DNA from 2 places in the Nonomuraea ferruginea genome. Region 1 is predicted to be linked to the other one. Evidence: predicted binding sites of a transcription regulator. Region 1 holds the regulator's gene; the other holds the start of a gene.
The links. The regulator HspR, encoded in region 1, represses chaperone genes until heat shock. The targets are predictions, from matches to a motif close to ANTTGAGTCNNNNNGACTCAANT.
Positions count from the first base shown of each region.

Region 1 (4,378 bases):
CGCGTGGAGCGCGACCGGGTGGCCGTGCGAGAGCAGGCCACCGCCAACGTCCTCTCGGAGCTGCTGCCCGTGCTCGACGACATCGGCAGGGCCCGCGACCACGGTGAGCTCACCGGCGGCTTCGCGGCGGTGGCCGAGTCGCTGGAGGCGGTGCTCACCAAGCTGGGGCTCAGCCCGTTCGGTCAGAAGGGCGACCCGTTCGACCCGGTGATCCACGAGGCGCTGATGCACAGCTACTCGCCCGAGGTGACCGAGCCGACCGCGGTCGAGGTGCTGCAGCTCGGCTACCAGATGGGCGACCGGGTGCTGCGCCCGGCGCGCGTGGCCGTGGCCGAGCCGGGCGACTCACCCGCGTCCGATGACGACGACAACTGACGAGGACGAAGGGCCGTAGATGAGCACCAAGGACTACCTGGAGAAGGACTACTACGCCGTCCTTGGTGTGCCCAAGTCAGCCACCGCCGACGAGATCAAGAAGGCGTACCGGAAGCTGGCCAGGCAGTACCACCCCGACACCAACCAGGGCGACACGGCCAAGGAGAAGAAGTTCAAGGAAGTCTCCGAGGCCTACGACGTCCTGTCCGACAGCAAGCGCCGCAAGGAGTACGACGAGGCGCGCACGCTGTTCGGCTCCGGGGTGGGCGGCCAGCGTCCGGGTGGTGGCGGCGGCGGTTTCCCGTTCGACTTCGGCGACCTGTTCGGCGGCACCGGTCAGCAGACCTCCGGCCAGGGGGCGGGCGACCGCTTCAGCGACCTGTTCGGCGGGCTGTTCAACCGGGGCGGCACGACCCGCCCCGGCACCGCCACCAGGCCGCGCCGCGGGCAGGACATCGAGTCGGAGGTGACGCTGTCGTTCACGGAGGCCGCCGAGGGCACCACGGTGTCGCTCAGGCTGACCAGCTCGGCGGCCTGCACCGCGTGCAGCGGGACCGGCGCCAAGGCCGGCACCACCCCGCGGGTCTGCCCGACCTGCGAGGGCACCGGCGCGGCCAGCCGCAACCTGGGCAACTTCGCCTTCTCCGAGCCGTGCCGCGACTGCAAGGGCCGCGGGCTGCTCGTGGACGACCCCTGCCCCGTCTGCGAGGGCAACGGCCGGGCCAAGAGCACCCGCACGATCCAGGCGCGCATCCCCGCGGGGGTGGCCGACGGGCAGCGGGTCAGGCTCAAGGCCAAGGGCGCACCGGGCGAGAACGGCGGCCCATCCGGCGATCTCTACATCGTGACGCACGTCAAGCCGCACACCGTCTTCGGCAGGTCGGGTGACAACCTGACCGTCACGGTCCCCGTGACGTTCTCGGAGGCGGCGCTAGGCGCCGAGATCAAGGTGCCGACGCTCAAGGGACTGCCGGTGACACTGCGCATCCCCTCGGGCACGCCGAACGGGCGCACGTTCCGCATCCGCGGCCGGGGTGTCACGCGCAAGGACGGCACCAAGGGCGACCTGCTCGCCAGCGTCGAGGTCATGGTGCCGAAGACGCTCGACGACAAGTCTCGTGAGCTGCTCACGGAGTTCAACACCGCCACAGCGGCCGAGGACCCGCGGGCCGATCTCATCTTGAGAGCCAGAAGCGAGTGAGCCCATGGACGCCAACTACTTCGACCTGTCGGACGACACTCCTGTTTACGTGATCTCGGTGGCCGCGCAGCTGTCGGGTCTGCATCCGCAGACCCTTCGGCAGTACGACCGGCTCGGTCTGGTCTGTCCGGGCCGTACGGCGGGGCGCGGCCGCCTCTACTCCACAAGAGACATCATCCAGCTGCGCGAGGTCCAGCGCCTCTCCCAGGAGGAGGGCATCAACCTCGCCGGCATCAAGCGGATCCTGGAGCTGGAGAACGAGTCGTTGCGGCTGCGTGAGGAGGTTCACCGCCTCCGCGCCGAGCTACAGATGATCAAGGCGCTGATCCGTTACGAGCTGCCACCGGGGGCGTAGATGGAATACAAGCTCACTCAGAAGAGTCAGGAGGCGCTCTCGGGCGCCATGCGGCGGGCCGCCGCCGAGGGCAACCCCGAGATCTCCCCGCTTCACCTGCTGACCACGCTGCTCTCGCAGACGGGCGGCACCGCCGTCCCGCTGCTGGAGGCGGTCAGCGCCGACTGGCGGACGCTGCGGGCCAAGGCCGAGGAGCAGCTCGCGGCGCTGCCCAAGGCTCAGGGCGCGACCGTGGGGGCGCCGACGAGCTCCCGCCACCTGCTCACGGTGATGAACACCGCCGCCCAGCACGCCAAGCGGCTGGAAGACCAGTACGTGTCGACCGAGCACCTGCTGGTGGGCCTCGCCGCCGACGGCGGCCAGGCCGCCGACCTGCTGAAGTCCGCGGGCGCCACCCCGCAGGCGCTGCTCGACGCGTTCGAGAAGGTACGCGGCCACGCCCGGGTCACCAGTGAGACGCCCGAGGACACCTACCAGGCGCTCGAGAAGTACGGCATCGACCTGACCGGGCAGGCCCGCTCGGGCAAGCTCGACCCGGTCATCGGCCGCGACTCGGAGATCCGCCGGGTGGTGCAGGTGCTCAGCCGGCGCACCAAGAACAACCCGGTGCTGATCGGCGAGCCCGGCGTCGGCAAGACGGCCGTGGTCGAGGGCCTGGCCCAGCGGATCGTGGCCGGCGACGTGCCGGAGTCGCTGCGCAACAAGCGGCTGATCGGGCTCGACCTGGGCGCGATGGTGGCGGGCGCGAAGTACCGCGGCGAGTTCGAGGAGCGGCTCAAGGCCGTGCTCGCCGAGATCAAGGAGAGCGACGGCCAGGTCGTCACGTTCATCGACGAGCTCCACACCGTCGTCGGCGCGGGAGCCGCCGAGGGCGCGATGGACGCGGGCAACATGCTCAAGCCGATGCTGGCCCGCGGCGAGCTGCGGATGATCGGCGCGACCACGCTCGACGAGTACCGCGAGCGCATCGAGAAGGACCCTGCGCTGGAGCGCCGCTTCCAGCAGGTGTACGTGGGCGAGCCGACGGTGGAGGACACCATCGCGATCCTGCGCGGGCTGAAGGGCCGCTACGAGGCCCATCACCAGGTGCAGATCGCCGACAGCGCGCTCGTCGCCGCCGCAGCGCTCTCCGACCGCTACATCACCAGCAGGTTCCTGCCCGACAAGGCCATCGACCTGGTCGACGAGGCCGCCTCCCGGCTGCGCATGGAGATCGACTCCCGTCCGGTGGAGATCGACCAGCTCCAGCGGACCGTCGACCGGATGAAGATGGAGGAGCTGGCGCTCTCCAAGGAGACCGACGAGGCGTCCGTGCAACGCCTGGAGCGGCTCCACCAGGAGCTGGCCGACCGCCAGGAGGAGCTGAACGCCCTGGTCGGCCGATGGGAGCACGAGAAGGCGGGCCTCAACAAGGTCGGCGAGCTGAAGAAGCAGCTCGACGAGGCGCGCGGCACCGCCGAGCGGGCGCAGCGCGACGGCGACTTCGAGACCGCGTCCCGGGTCATGTACGCCGACGTGCCACGCCTGGAGCAGGCGCTGAAGGCCGCCTCCGAGGCCGCCCCCGACGAGAACGCCATGGTCAAGGAGGAGGTCGGCCCCGACGACATCGCCGAGGTGATCTCGTCCTGGACCGGCATCCCGGCGGGCCGCCTGCTGGAGGCCGAGACGGCCAAGCTGCTGCGCATGGAGGAGGAACTGGGCAAGCGGCTCATCGGCCAGCACGAGGCCGTGCGCGCGGCGTCCGACGCGGTGCGGCGCAGCCGGGCCGGCATCGCCGACCCCGACAGGCCGACGGGCTCGTTCCTGTTCCTCGGCCCGACCGGTGTCGGCAAGACCGAGCTGGCCAAGGCGCTGGCGGAGTTCCTGTTCGACGACGAGCGGGCGATGACCCGCATCGACATGAGCGAATACTCCGAGAAGCACAGCGTCGCCCGGCTCGTCGGCGCGCCTCCCGGCTACGTCGGCTACGAGGAGGGCGGCCAGCTGACAGAGGCCGTCCGGCGCCGCCCGTACACCGTGGTGCTGCTGGACGAGGTGGAGAAGGCCCATCCGGAGGTCTTCGACATCCTGCTCCAGGTGCTCGACGACGGGCGGCTGACCGACGGTCAGGGCCGCACGGTCGACTTCCGCAACACGATCCTGATCCTGACGTCCAACCTCGGCTCCCACTTCCTCGTCGACCCGACGATGGAGAACGGCGCGAAGCGCGAGGCCGTGATGGGCGCGGTGCGCAGCGCGTTCAAGCCGGAGTTCCTCAACCGGCTGGACGACGTGATCCTGTTCGACGCGCTCGGCTCCGAGGAGCTGACGCGGATCGTCGACCTGCAGGTCGACCGGCTGGCCCAGCGGCTGGCCGACCGCAGGCTGACCCTGGAGGTCACGCCGGCGGCCCGCGAGTGGCTGGCCCTGACGGGCTACGACCCGATGTACGGGGCGCGCCCGCTGCG
Region 1 covers NZ_BAABFD010000006.1:150,433-154,810, forward strand. The annotation lists gene grpE (nucleotide exchange factor GrpE) at 1-375, shown strand, start outside; gene dnaJ (molecular chaperone DnaJ) at 395-1,576, shown strand; gene ABD999_RS13655 (heat shock protein transcriptional repressor HspR) at 1,581-1,931, shown strand; gene clpB (ATP-dependent chaperone ClpB) at 1,932-4,378, shown strand, end outside.

Region 2 (4,378 bases), on a different contig from region 1:
GTGAGATGAGCGCGTCGCCGGCCGCCACCACCCGGACGGCCTCGGCGAGCTGGGCGGCCGAGGCGTCCTTCAGCAGGAACCCGCTGGCGCCGGCCCGCAGCGCCTCGTAGACGTAGTCGTCGAGGTCGAACGTGGTCAGGATGAGCACCTTGGACCGCGAGCCGGGCGAGCACAGCCGCCGGGTGGCCTCCAGCCCGTCCATCACCGGCATCCGCACGTCCATCAGCACCACGTCGGGCGCCAGCTCGGCGGCCCGCTCGATCGCCTCCCGCCCGTCGCCCGCCTCGCCCACGACCACGATGTCGGGCTGGGAGCTCAGGAACACGGTGAAGCCCGTGCGCACCATGCCCTGGTCGTCGGCGATCAGAACCCGTATCACCCTGAACCCCGTCCGGTCGGCAGCACCGCGGTCACCTGGAAGCCTCCCACCGGGACCGGCCCCGCCTCCAGTGTGCCGCCGAGCAGCGCCGCCCGCTCACGCATGCCGACGAGCCCGTGACCGGCGCCCGGCGAGTGGGCGGGGGAGGAGCCGGGGCCGTTGGTGATGTGCAGGCGCACGCCGTGGTCGTCGCGGCCGATGTCGAGCACGACGGTCGCGCCGGGGGCGTGGCGCATCGCGTTGCTCAGCGACTCCTGCACGATCCGGTAGGCGGACATGCCCACCGCCTGTGGCACCCTCTCCAGCGACTCGGGCCGCCTGACCAGCACGGACAGCCCGGCCGCCCGCGCGTTGGCCACCAGGTCGTCCACCTGCTCCAGGCCGGGCTGCGGGGCGGTGTCGGTGCGGCCCTCCTCGTCGCGCAGCACGCCGAGCACCTGCCGGAGCTGGGCGATCGCCTCCAGCGACAGCGCGCGGATGCCGGCCAGCCCCGCCTCCAGCTGGGCCGGGTCGCCCGCCGCCTTGAGCGGCACCGCCTCGGCCTGGATCGCGATCACCGACATGTGGTGGGCCACCACGTCGTGCAGCTCGCGGGCGATGCGGGCGCGCTCCTCCAGCACGGCCTGCGCGCCCATGGCCTCCTGGCTGCGCCGCTCCTCCAGGGCGAGCCGCTCGGTGGCGCTGCGCCGCACCCGAACGTTGTAGCCGAGGAGCATGACGGCGCCCACGATGACCGACCCGAGCGGCATGCCGTTGGGGAAGGCGATCCACATCACCAGCACGCTGATCACCCAGGCAGCGCCGGTGATCCGCCGATCGCAGCGCACCGCCACCGAGTAGGCCACGAGCAGGTAGGAGAGCACCATCTCCGGGGTGTAGGGGTTGTCCTCGTAGTCGATGCCCAGCTCGAAGGAGACCCAGAGCCCGGCGGGCAGCAGGGCCAGCGAGGCGCGCCAGGCCGCCAGCGGCCTCCGGTCGCGCAGCACGAGCGGCACCGCGACCCCCAGCGCGGCCAGATAGGCGACGGCCAGGCGTTCGTCATGCTGGAGGACCCGGTCGTAGGTGGTCAGGAACAGGATGAGGGCCAGCAGCGCGTCGGCCGTCCGCACCAGGTCGAGCGTGCGGAACGGCAGCAGCCCGAGCCAGCGCGGCACCGGCATGGCCAGCCGGCGGGACCGGGGCGTGGGCGGGTCGGCCTCGCCCTTGTAGAGCACGAGAGGGATGGGGCGCAGCACGGCCGAGAACACGGTTGAAGACTACGAGCCGGGTGCGCGCCGCGCGTCGCACCCAGGTCTGATCCGTTCTCACCCTTAGGTATCACTTACATGATTACGCTCGCTCTGAGCGAACATCGGCAAGCAAGGGAACATTACGAGGCTCCGATGAATTGAGTCGGTATAACTCAACCCTTTGGAGTTCGCATGAGTGAGAGCTTGATCCTGCCGGTTCTGCCGCTGGACGACGCCGTCGTGCTGCCGGGCATGGTGGTTCCCCTGGACCTGTCCGACTCCGAGGTGCGCGCCGCGATCGACGCGGCCCAGGCATCCGATGGCAACAAGCCACAGGTGCTCCTCGTTCCCCGCATCGACGGCCGCTACGGCGCCGTCGGCGTGCGCGCCGTCGTCGAGCAGGTCGGGCGGCTGCCCGGCGGCGAGCCCGCCGCCGTGGTCCGCGGCGTCGACCGGGTGCGCATGGGCGCCGGCACGACCGGCCCCGGCGCGGCGCTGTGGGTGGAGGCCGTGACCGTGGACGCGGTCCCCGCCGGTGAGCGCGCCCACGAGCTGGCCAAGGAGTACAAGGCCCTGGCCACCACCATCCTGCAGAAGCGCGGCGCCTGGCAGGTGGTCGACCAGGTCAACCAGATCGACGACCCCTCGGTGCTGGCCGACAGCTCCGGCTACACCCCGTGGCTGTCCACCGCCCAGAAGGTGGAGCTGCTGGAGGCCGGCGACCCCGCCGACCGGCTGGCCAAGCTGGTCGAATGGTCCCGCGAGCACCTGGCCGAGCTGGACGTGGCCGAGACGATCCGCAAGGACGTCCAGGAGGGCATGGAGAAGCAGCAGCGCGAGTTCCTGCTGCGCCAGCAGCTCGCCGCCATCCGCAAGGAGCTGAAGGAGCTCAACGGCGACTCGGCCGAGACCGAGGAGGAGGACTACCGCGCCCGCGTCGAGGCGGCCGACCTGCCCGGGAAGGTGCGCGAGGCCGCACTCAAGGAGGTCGACAAGCTGGAGCGGACCTCCGAGCAGTCCCCGGAGACCGGCTGGATCCGCACCTGGCTCGACACGGTCCTCGACCTGCCGTGGAACGTGCGTACCGAGGACAACTACGACATCGTCGGCGCCCGCGAGGTGCTGGACGCCGACCACACGGGCCTGTCCGATGTGAAGGACCGCATCATCGAGCACCTGGCCGTGCGCAAGCGCCGCCAGGAGAAGGGGCTCGGCGTGGTGGGCGGCCGGCGCAGCGGCGCCGTGCTCGCCCTGGCCGGCCCTCCCGGCGTCGGCAAGACCTCGCTCGGCGAGTCGGTCGCCCGCGCCATGGGCCGCAAGTTCGTCCGGGTCGCGCTCGGCGGCGTCCGCGACGAGGCGGAGATCCGCGGCCACCGGCGCACCTACGTGGGCGCGCTGCCCGGCCGCATCGTCCGCGCCGTCCGCGAGGCCGGCTCGATGAACCCGGTCGTGCTGCTCGACGAGGTCGACAAGGTCGGCGCCGACTACCGGGGCGACCCGACGGCCGCGCTGCTGGAGGTGCTCGACCCGGCGCAGAACCACACGTTCCGCGACCACTACCTGGAGGTCGAGCTCGACCTGAGCGACGTGCTCTTCCTGGCCACGGCCAACGTCCTGGAGGCGATCCCCGGCCCGCTGCTCGACCGGATGGAGGTCGTCACGCTCGACGGCTACACCGAGGACGAGAAGGTCGCCATCGCCCGCGACCACCTGGTGCCCCGCCAGCTCGGGCTGGCCGGTCTGACGGCCGAGGAGGTCACCGTCGAGGACGAGGCGCTGCGCAGGCTGGCCACCGAGTACACCCGCGAGGCCGGCGTCCGCTCCCTGGAGCGGTCGGTCGCCCGCATCCTGCGCAAGGTCGCGGCCGGCGACGAGCTCCCGGTCACGGTCGGCGCCGACGGCCTGACCGCCTACCTGGGCAGGCCCAGGTTCGTGCCGGAGTCGTCGCTGCCGGAGAACGCCCAGCGCACCTCGGTGCCGGGCGTGGCCACCGGCCTGGCGGTCACCGGCGCCGGCGGCGACGTGCTCTACGTGGAGGCGTCGCTGGCCGACCCGGAGACCGGCGAGACCGGCCTGACCCTGACCGGCCAGCTCGGCGACGTGATGAAGGAGTCGGCCAGGATCGCGATGTCCTACCTGCGCTCCCACGGCGCGGAGCTGGAGCTGCCGGTCACCGCGCTGAAGGACCGCTCGGTGCACGTCCACTTCCCGGCGGGCGCCGTGCCCAAGGACGGCCCGTCGGCGGGCGTGACGCTGACGACCGCGCTGGCCTCGCTGCTGTCGGGCCGGCAGGTCCGCGGGGACGTGGCGATGACCGGCGAGATCTCGCTCACCGGCCGGGTGCTGCCGATCGGCGGCGTCAAGCAGAAGCTGCTGGCGGCGCACCGGGCGGGCATCTCCACGGTGCTCATCCCGGCGCGCAACGAGCCGGACCTGGACGACGTGCCCCAGGAGGTCCGCGACGAGCTGACCATCCACGCGGTCAGCGACGTGCGCGAGGTCCTGGACATCGCGCTCGTCCCGGCTCAGGTGGCCGGCAGCGTCGCCGCCTGATCCCGTACGAGGACGCCCCGCTCAGGCGGGGCGTCTTCCGTATGGGAGGTCTCAAGGCAGGGAGGCGGTGAACTCCAGCACGCTCTCGTTCACCTCGGCCGCGAAGTGGCCGGAGATCGAGTGCGTCGCCTCCGGCCACAGCTCGGCGCGCACGCCGGGGATGAGGTCACGCGCCCGCCGCACCGCCAGGGCCGGGTCGTGGATGACGCTTCGCCCG
Region 2 covers NZ_BAABFD010000030.1:35,487-39,864, reverse strand. The annotation lists gene ABD999_RS39900 (response regulator) at 1-379, opposite strand, end outside; gene ABD999_RS39895 (sensor histidine kinase) at 376-1,626, opposite strand; gene lon (endopeptidase La) at 1,801-4,161, shown strand; gene ABD999_RS39885 (alpha/beta hydrolase) at 4,213-4,378, opposite strand, start outside.
Region 2: a site for HspR is predicted at 1,765-1,787, ahead of lon (endopeptidase La). Genes of this name have one in related genera too.